One region of the Arthrobacter tumbae genome, then DNA from elsewhere that is predicted to be linked to it. Evidence: predicted binding sites of a transcription regulator. Region 1 holds the regulator's gene; the other holds the start of a gene.
What was found. The regulator LexA, encoded in region 1, represses DNA repair genes until DNA is damaged. The targets are predictions, from matches to a motif close to TCGAACANNTGTTCGA.

Region 2: a site for LexA is predicted at 3,148-3,163, ahead of JOD47_RS03955 (HNH endonuclease signature motif containing protein). Genes of this name have one in related genera too.

Annotation. Positions count from the first base shown of each region.
Region 1 is NZ_JAFBCC010000001.1:3,073,662-3,078,734, reverse strand. It holds gene JOD47_RS14565 (histidinol-phosphate transaminase) at 20-1,129, opposite strand; gene JOD47_RS14560 (LysM peptidoglycan-binding domain-containing protein) at 1,236-1,625, opposite strand; gene lexA (transcriptional repressor LexA) at 1,915-2,640, shown strand; gene JOD47_RS14550 (ATP-dependent DNA helicase) at 2,660-4,681, opposite strand; gene hflX (GTPase HflX) at 4,674-5,073, opposite strand, start outside.
Region 2 is NZ_JAFBCC010000001.1:819,415-824,487, reverse strand. It holds gene JOD47_RS03965 (acetoin utilization protein AcuC) at 1-754, shown strand, start outside; gene JOD47_RS03960 (ArsR/SmtB family transcription factor) at 831-1,280, shown strand; gene JOD47_RS03955 (HNH endonuclease signature motif containing protein) at 1,405-3,135, opposite strand; gene JOD47_RS03950 (3-deoxy-7-phosphoheptulonate synthase) at 3,430-4,509, shown strand; gene JOD47_RS03945 (helix-turn-helix domain-containing protein) at 4,664-4,876, shown strand.

The sequences.
Region 1 (5,073 bases):
ATGTGCATCCCGGTCCAGTTTAGGAGACGCGTGGCCGGATCAGAGATTCCAGGGTTTCGAGGAAGGTAGTGGTCTCGTCCTGTGTACCGGCGGTGACCCGGAGGTGCCCCGGTATCCCGACGTCCCGAATGAGCACGCCGGCATCAAGGAGACCCTGCCAGACGGCGTGCGGATTCTCGAGTCCCCCGAACAGCACGAAGTTGGAGTCCGAAGGTGCCACCGGGCAGCCCATCTCCGTCAGTCCGGACACAATGCGGTCTCGCTGCCGCTTGATCTCATCCACGTTGGCGAGCAGCTTCGCTGAGTGGGTCAGCGCCGCTATGGCCGTGGCTTGCGTGATTGCCGACAGATGGTAAGGGAGACGCACGAGCCGGAGGGCGTCGGCGACTTCCGGCGCTGCGGCGAGGTACCCGATGCGGGCGCCGGCCAGCGCGAAGGCTTTGCTCATAGTGCGCGAGACAATGAGCCGCTCCCTTCCAGGGAGGAGCTCCAGCGCACTGGGAGTACCCGCGTGGGAGAACTCCCCATACGCCTCATCCACGATCACGATTGCCTGCGCCGCTTCGCCTGCTTCGTAGACTTCGGCGACGATTTCCAGGGAGAGCGCTGTTCCCGTCGGGTTGTTCGGGCTGCACAGGAACACGATGTTTGCGCCCGTGGCGGCCACCTCACCGGCGGTGATCCGGGCGTCGAGGTCGAAGTCGCCCTGCCTCGAGCCCGTCAGGTATTCAGTACCGGTGGCCCCTGCGAGCAGCGGATACATCGAGTAGGTAGGCGGAAAACCGAGAGCAGTCCGGCCTGGCCCGCCGAAGGCGAGGAGGATGTGCTGCAATACCTCGTTTGATCCATTCGCCGCCCAGATGTTGTCCGCCGTGAGTCCGTGTCCCAGATACGTGGCGAGATGTTCGCGAAGCACGGTGAACTCACGGTCCGGATACCGATTCAGCCCGGCCACTGCTCCCTGCACGGCTTCAACGATTGCGCTGCGGACGTCTTCCGGAACACCATGGGTGTTTTCGTTGACGTTCAGCAGAATGGGGACGTCAATCTGAGGCGCACCGTATGGTCGGAGACCGCGCAAATTGTCGCGGATCGGCAGTCGGTCGAGGCGTTCCAGCGGATCGGTCACCATCAGAGTTTAACGCCGCCCGATCCCCTACAAAGAATTCCACTGGCACTGGGCGAACTATTACAGCCAGTCAAGCCAAGCGTTGCGCGGCGCGAGCGCAGCGCGCTTAGGGGTTGCCCACAGGAATATGGAGCGTCTGCCCGGCCTGTACAGTCGACGAGCCCAGGGCATTCAGTTCCACGATGTCCTCAACAACGGCACGCGGGTCCCGTTCCGGGGCGTACTCCGCGGCGAGAGCCCAGAGCGTCTCCCCAGACGTGACGCTGACCCGGATGGTGTCCGTGACGCCACTTACGGTTTCCGCTGCCTGCGCCTGGGAGGTGAAGAACGAAGCGATGATCAGCAGTGCGGCGGCGAGCACCGCGAGCGGCAACGCCAACAGAACAACCCACCCGCGGCGCGTGAGGTGAATGCGGGATACCGTGCCTCGCGTGGAATCTGTGCGGTCCTCCGGGAGGAGTTTGGTAGCTGATCCTGCAGTATGGAGCGTCGACATGGCGTCCACCTTTCTCGTTGTTGGATCTCCCACGGCTTTTTTCGAAGCTGTGTTCTATTCCTCTGCCTTTATTATTAGCACCTGTAAACTAATATTGTCGAGACTCGCTCGAACAAATGTTTGAAAAGACGTTCCGTCTCCCTTAGCGTTGCTGGCAAGGGTGACGGTCCGGCCGCTTCGAAAACCAGCTCATCACCCACCACTGACAAAAATGGTTGGCGAGCCGGCAGTCCGGGTCCCGCCGGAGGAAGGGATGCATCTCGTGGCAGAACTCAGTGCGGCACAGGACATGGCAGCGGTGCCTTCGTCAGACGTGAAGCGTGGACGCGGACGGCCGCGCGGCAGGGCCATACCAAAGGGAATGACAGCGCGGCAGACAAAGATCCTTGAGACGATCCAGCGCAGCGTGGCAGCACATGGCTACCCGCCGTCGATGCGTGAGATCGGTGACACCGTGGGGCTTGCGAGCCTGTCCAGCGTTACTCATCAGCTCTCGCAGCTGGAACGCATGGGTTACATCCGCCGCGATCCAAAGCGTCCCAGGGCCATGGAAATCCTGCTTCCACTCACACTTGGAGACAACGCGCCGCGCGTGATGCCGTCTTCTGCCGACGAGGAACCGACTCGGGCTTCGGCCGTCGACGCGGCAATGGTTCCCCTGGTCGGACGCATTGCGGCCGGAGGTCCCATCCTGGCGGATCAGGTTGTTGAGGACGTCATGCCACTGCCTCGGCAGCTCGTCGGACACGGTGAGCTCTTCATGTTGCGCGTCTCCGGCGACTCCATGATTGATGCCGCGATCTGCGACGGGGACTGGGTAGTGGTCCGTAAGCAGAGCAACGCCGAGAACGGCGATGTGGTGGCAGCACTCCTGGATGATGAGGCCACGGTGAAGACCTTCCGCCAGCGTGACGGTCACACCTGGCTCCTGCCGCAGAACACCAATTATGAGCCGATACTTGGCGACCACGCCACCATCATGGGCAAGGTTGTCTCTGTGATGCGCGCCCTCTGAACGGGCTTACGGCGTGGTGCTAGGCAGGCTGAGTCGCCGCAAGCCGGGAGAGGACTCCGAGCGCCGTTGAACGGTCCGTTGTGGACCAAAAGGGCGGCAGCGCAGCCCTGAGGAACCCGCCGTAGCCGGCGGTTGCCAGCCGGGAGTCCAGGACGGCCACCATACCCCTATCATCGTGGGCGCGAATGAGGCGGCCCGCTCCCTGCGCAAGACGGACGGCAGCGTGAGTAGCGGACACACTCATGAATCCGTTGCCCCCGGCCTTCGCCACAGCTCGGGTTCGCGCGGTCATCAGCGGATCGTCCGGCCGGGGAAACGGTATGCGGTCAATGGTGACCAGCCGGCAGGCGATGCCCGGCACATCAACACCCTGCCACAGCGACATCGTGCCGAACAGGCAGGTGTCCGGTTCCTCCGAGAACTGTTTCACCAGCGCAGACATGGAGGACTCGCCCTGGCAGAGAATCTCGACGTCGACCCGCTCCCGCAGTGCGTCAGCAGTATCCTCCGCCGCACGCCGCGAGGAGAACAGCCCCAACGCTCCTCCGCGTGAGGCCTTGATGAGCGCTTCCAACTCATCCATTTGTTCCTCGGACGTTCCGCGGCCTGGTTTCGGCAGGTTTTTGGCGACGTACAGGACACCCTGGCGGGGATAGTCAAACGGACTGCCAACGTCGACGCCCGTCCATGACGGCGCTCCTTCGCCGGTCAAACCGAGGGAGCCGGCAACCGGCCCGAACTCCGAGCCGATTGCGAGCGTAGCGGACGTCAGCACAACCGTGTGGTCCTCGAACAACCCGCGCCTCAGGCGCCCAGCCACCGACAGCGGCGCAATGCTGATTGTGGCAGGCGAGGAGTCATCAGCCGCGGAATACCCGGATCCTGGTGTGAAGGTACTTGGCCGGCTCGCCCAGAGCACTTCCCCCGCACCCCCTGCTGAAACCATGCGTTCGGACATTTCCAGCAGCACCAACAATCGCGAGCGGGCCATCTGCCGCCCGCCGTCTGCTGGCTGCGAGGACCCGTCGGAACTCGATTCAGACAGAGCCAGGCGGCACGATTCCCTCAGTTGCACCAGCGCGAGCTCCTGCAGCTCGTCGAGTCCACCAGCCATCAGACCGGTGGGCTGGGCGTCGAATGCGTTTTCAAAGGCGTCCTGCGCGGCCGCCAGCGTGTCGGTGTTGGATCCGAGATGGCGTCTCGCAGCCGAGGCCGCAGCGCCGATCAGTGCTCCCGAAAGTTGCCCGGACACCGCAGACGTCACGCGGTCGTGCAGCTCGTGTGCCTCGTCGATGACCACTACATCGTGCTCCGGAAGCACCGCCAGCCCCTCGAAAGCGTTGATCGCCAGCAGCGCATGGTTGGTAATGACGATGTCCGCCTTCCCTGCCCTCTCCCGTGCACGCTCGCTGAAGCATTCCTCAGCGACGGGACACTTTTGCGCACCGAGACACTCCATACTGGAAACCGACACCTGACGCCAGGCCCGATCGCTGACACCGGGAAGGAGCTCATCCCGATCCCCGGTCTCCGTTTCTTCCGCCCACTCCCGCAACCGCACGATCTCCCGTCCAAGCGGGGTGGACGGCCCTGCCATAGGATGCGGCGCGGCGGTGTCGCCGTCAAGGGCAAAGAGGGCTCCCGAATCGTCCTCGTCGGGGAAACCGCCTGCGGTCTTGTGCCGGCAGACATAATTCCCCCGGCCTTTCAGCAGAGCGACATTGACCGGCCGGGGCAGTGAGCCGCGCAGCGTCTCGAGGAGCCGCGGCAGGTCACGATTGACGATCTGCGCCTGAAGGGCAAGAGTGGCCGTCGAAACAATCGAGGTCGTGTCACCCTTCACAGCATGCGCGATGAGCGGAAGCAGATATGCCAGTGACTTCCCGGTTCCGGTGCCCGCCTGGACAAGAAGGTGCGTTCCGCTGTCGATCGCCTCGTCGACCTGGCGAACCATTTCATGCTGCCCGCTGCGCTGCTGTCCACCCATCGCCTCGACGACATCGTCAAGCAAACGAAGGGGGCTGATGCTTCCTTCAGCCATGCGTGACGAACGGCTCCAGTTCTGCCGCCAGACCTTCCCGGACCATCACATCGACCTGCGTGCCGTCCTCCACATGCTCCAGACGAAGGATCTCCGCATCCGGCTGATGCAGGCGGCTCACGACGTCGCCCCGCTGGTAGGGCACAAGCAGCGTCAGTTTCACGCTTGGACGCGGGATGGACTGGCTGATCAGCTCCATCAACTCCTCCATCCCCTGACCGGTGCGGGCTGACACGATCGCATGACGGGGTTCCCGCTGCCTGAGGCGCTCAAGCACAAATGGATCCGCTGCATCCGCCTTGTTCAGGACGACGATCTCCGGCACCTTGCGCGCGTCGACCTCCGTCAGGACGTCGCGAACCGCTGCGATCTGCCCCTCGGGATCCGGGTGG
Region 2 (5,073 bases), 2.3 Mb from region 1:
CATCTATAACGATGCAGCTGCAGCGGTCCAAAGGCTGCTCGATGCCGGTGTGAAGCGCGTGCTGTATATCGACGTCGACGCCCACCACGGAGACGGTACTCAGGAAATCTTCTGGGATGACAAGCGTGTCATGACCATCTCCCTGCACGAGACCGGGATGAGCCTCTTTCCGGGAACTGGGTTCCCGAACGAGATCGGTGGTGCGTCGGCTTCCGGCTACGCGGTCAACGTCGCGTTGCCGACCACCACCGGTGACTCCGGTTTCCTACGGGCGTTCCATGCCGTTGTGCCGCAGTTGACCGCTGCGTTCGGGCCTGAGGTGATCGTCAGCCAGCACGGTTGCGACGGTCATGTGGACGATCCCCTTACCAACCTGCGCATCACCGTCGATGCCCAGCATGCTGCAGCAGTTGCGGTTCGCGATCTCGCCTCACAGCACTGCGGCGGCCGCTGGATCGCGACCGGTGGCGGCGGGTACAACATCACCTCGGTGGTGCCACGTTCGTGGACGCTCCTCACAGCGGTGGCTGCCGGTGCCGACATCACACTGACGACGCCGGTGCCCGCCCCGTGGCGCGCGTATGTCGCCGAGCGCTTCGGTCGCGAAGCGCCTTCCGTGATGGGCGACGGCTCTGATACCTGGTGGCAGTCGTGGGAGGCCGGGTTCGACCCCAACGAGAACCTGGACCGGTCGATCATGGCAACCCGCAAAGCCATTTTTCCGCTTCACGGACTGGACCCCTGGTTCGACTGAGCCTGCGGCTACTTCGAGCGATCCCTATCGGAAACAAAGGGATGCCGCTTTCGACATATACGGTTATGGTAATGGGATGGTCATGGATGATGTGTTCGGGGTCATCGCCGAAGCCACCCGCCGCCAGATTCTGGGCTCGCTGCGGGACGGGGATAAAGCGGTAGGCGAGTTGGTACTGGAGCTAGAAGTAAGCCAACCCACGGTTTCGAAGCACCTCAAAGTTCTGCGGGAGGCAGGGCTGGTCACCATGCGGGCGCAGGGCCAGAAGCGCTTCTACTCACTCGATCCGGAGCCATTGATGGGCGTTGCCTCCTGGTTAGCGGAGTTCCAGTTGCCGGCCCAGAAGGTCAACTCGTCCCTTGCGCCTGCCGTCGTCGAACCCGAACTCGATGCACTGGTCTCAGTTGGACCGGGCGTTGCGCCAATCGATGGTGCTCAGCCGTTCGGGCGGACCGTCGGCAGAGCTGCTGAACGTGCTGCCGACCTTCTGTCCCAGTTTCCGAAACTGCGTCGCCGCAAGGAGTAGGCGCCGGCGCGCTCGGCGTTACCGGACATTCCTCCTCGGCCTGGTCCGCAGTTGTTCGGCTGCGATTATTCAGCCTGGTCCGCAGTTGTTTGGCCGCGCGTGATTGTTCAGCCTCGTGGGTTGTTCAGCAGAGTGTCCAGTAGTGGTTTCGTCGTGGTTGCTGGCCGGGGTCGATGTGTGGGGGTGGGATGAACCAGGGGAGCCGGTCCCTGGTGTGGATGGTCCATTCGTTTTGGTGGATCAGATGGTGGTGATGGGCGCAGAGAAGTACTCCGTTGTCTGTGCTGGTGGGGCCTTCGTGTGACCAGGGTTGGATGTGGTGGGCTTCGGTCCAGTGTGCCGGCATGGTGCAGGCAGGGAAGGCGCAGCCCTTGTCTCGGGCTATGAGGGCTTTGCGTTGTTTCGCTGTGAAGAGCCGTTGTGCTCGCCCGAGGTCGAGGATTTCGTTGTTTCCGCCGAGGACGACGGGGATGATGTCGGCGTCGCAGGCGATTTGACGGGCTGTGCGTGCGTTGATGGGGCCGGTGTATGCGAGCGATGCCCCGGCGGCGGGTGAGAAGGAGGCGCCGGTATTGGAAGTGCCGGTGGACGTGCCGGGGGCTGGCAAGAACGTGCCGGTGCGGGTTTCGATGTCGCCGAGCAGTGTCTGGTAGTCGATTGTGACGAGGACCTGGGGCCGTTGTCCGCCGGTGGCGGGGAGCTTGTCGGTGGCCAGGGCTATCTGGCAGGCTCCGACGAGTCCGTCCAGGAGCAGTTGTGCCCGGGTCCTGGTCTCGACGGGCGCGTCGTGGCCGTTGAGTCCGGGCGCGTCATCAGGTCCTGCTCCGCCACCGCCGGTCCCTCCGCCGTCGCTCCCTTCGCTGCCGCTCTGGCCTCCGTCGCCGCCGGTGCCGGTGGTGCGGGGGTTGGTGGCGGTGTTCATGATGGTTGTGAGGTATTCGTATTGTTCGTCGGTGGCGGCGATGTCGAGCAGGTGGAGGCCGCGTTTTTTGCCGCGGAGGAACACGCCTTGGCGATTGGTGAGTTCCTTGTCGGTGGGTTCGGGCCCGTCGGGGTCCAGATGGGCTTCGAAGCGGTGGATGAGTTTGGCGAGGAAGTCGGGGTCGAACCGGGTGGCGCTGGCGGTGAGTTGGGCTTCCATCGTGTCGAGCATGGCCGGGTCGGTGGTGAACTGTGCCCGGTCCAGGGCGCTGTTGATCATGGTGGCGGCTTTGCCGGACACTACCCCGGCCGAGACTTCGGCTGCGAGTTGCTCACAGGTGGCGGGCAACGGTTCTCCGGTGAGGCTGATGCAGGGGATCAGTTTCGCGCCGAGGCGGAGCCGGCGGTTGGCTTCGCCTCGGCTGATGCGCAGCCGGTCCCGCAGGTATTCGGCGGTGCACCGGTACGCCGAGCGCCCACCGGCCGGACCGGACAGACCGAACGCGAAACCGACACCACCGGCAGCGGAACCGGCACCATTGTCGGTAGCCGAACTGGCGGAGCCGACACCGCCGGGAGCGCAACCGCCGTTACTGCCGGTGGGGGAACCGCCGGCGTCGTCGGTGGTGGTTTTGTTGGTGTGGGTTGGCGTGCCGCCGGCTGCGGCGCTGCTGCGATCCACTGCGGTGGCCGCGACGACCTGAAGGTACTCCACCGTCCGGGAGAGGTCTTCGATTCCGGTTGCCTGCTCGGCGAGTTGCTCCTGTCCCATTCCCGGAAACGCGGCCACGAAACGCGAGGCGTAGGCGGCCAGGATCTGCAACAGGTCCCCGATCGAAGGCGTGGACGAACCGGCCGGATCATCGAATTCGAAGGATGGGAGAGCGCGCAGTCCGCCGCCGGGAAGGGCGTCGAGTGCGGCTGTCAGGCTCATACCTCATTCTATTAGAAGACACATTCGAAAGAAAGGGGTTGTGGAGAACTTTCAGCGTGCCGGTGTCACATACCATTTTCGAAGTTTGCAATTCGGACCGCGCCGTCTAGTCTCTTTCCATGACAACCCGTTGGTATGCGTATTTTGCGTTGGCTCTGGAGGAGCCTGCGGCCTGACACGCTGACCAACACCTTCAGAGCCAACAGGGCAGGACACGCTTCCTGCCCTTCGTCGTTTCCACGGCGGGTTCTGCAGGACAGTCCCGCCGAAGAACCATCTTCGAAAGCCGGGACCATGAAAACCCTCACTTCAGCCTCGTCCAATCTCAATGTCCGGAGCATCGAGCCGCTGCCCACGCCCGCCACCGTGCTCGCGGAACTTCCGGGAACCGTCGAGGTGGCAGATTCGATCCGACGTTCACGCGAAGAGATCAGGGCAGTCCTTGATGGAGTGGATGATCGCCTGCTCGTGATCGTGGGTCCCTGCTCGATCCATGATCCCGACGCCGGCCTCGAGTACGCGCGGCTGCTGGCGGATGCCGCGCAGATGCACGCCGAGGACCTGCTGGTGGTCATGCGCGCCTACTTCGAAAAACCCCGCACCACGGTGGGTTGGAAGGGGCTGATTAATGACCCGCACCTGGACGGGAGCCACGACATTGCCGCCGGCCTGCGAACGGCCCGTAAGTTCCTCCAGGACGTTGCCGCCCTGGGGCTTCCGCTCGGCACCGAATTCCTTGAGCCGATCAGCCCCCAGTACATTGCGGACCTGATCAGCTGGGGTGCAATCGGCGCCCGCACCACTGAGAGTCAGATCCACCGCCAGTTGTCCTCCGGCCTCTCCATGCCTGTGGGTTTCAAAAACGGAACGGACGGCGGCATCAGTGTGGCGCTCGACGCCTGCGCTGCGGCCGGCGCACCACAGGCGTTCCTGGGCGTCGATGAGGAGGGACGGGCGGCCCTCGTCTCGACCACTGGAAACCCGGACACCCATTTGATCCTTCGCGGCGGATCGGACGGCCCGAATTACAGCGCTGCCCACATCGCGAATGCGTCTGCCAGGCTTGCTGCGGCAGGTCAGAACGGGCGGCTGATTGTCGACGCGAGCCATGCGAACAGCGGCAAGGATCACCGGCGGCAGGCCGACGTCGCGCGGGAACTCGCGGACGCAGTGTCCGACTCGAATCTGATCGCCGGCGTGATGCTGGAAAGTTTCCTGATGGAAGGTGCGCAGAAGCTCGATGTGACAGCTCGGGGTGAGCTTACCTACGGCCAAAGCGTGACCGACGCATGCATGGGCTGGGGTGCTACCGCATCGGTACTGGGCGATCTTGCGAGGGGATCGCGCCGTCGTCGTCATGGTGGCGCTTCGTGACCTTGGCGTGCTTTCACTTTGGCCACATGAACCACTAGAGTATTTCTCCAGACGGATAATCCTCAGGTCTCAAGGCGACACGCCGTCCGGCGTTCCATCAAGTGCGGTGGGCGCCCATCTCAGGGTTAGCTCCAGAGAGAAGGACAGTGGTGAGATGGTGAGCGGCAGCAACTTCTCCGACGTGCGCTTCCTGACGGTTGCGGAAGTTGCCGAAGTGATGCGGGTATCAAAGATGACCGTGTACCGGCTGGTCCACTCCGGGGATATGCCGGCCGTCCAGTTCGGGCGTTCCTACCGCGTGCCTGAATCCGCCGTGCAGCAGTATCTGCGTTCCGCATCTGTGGAGGGTGAGTCGGGTACGGGCTGAAGGCGCGGTTGGCGCCGGTCGGAAAGGCCGGTTTGAGCGGGTACTCTGTTAAGAAGCGTTTTGCGTAGACGGTCGCATGTGCGGCCGCATGATGTACGTCACCGCGATGTGCGTCTTTTGTCAGATTCGAGCGTCCCTTCCGCAATTGATGCGGTAGTGGTTGTCCGGAACCGGAATGAATAGTTTGTGAGGACTCT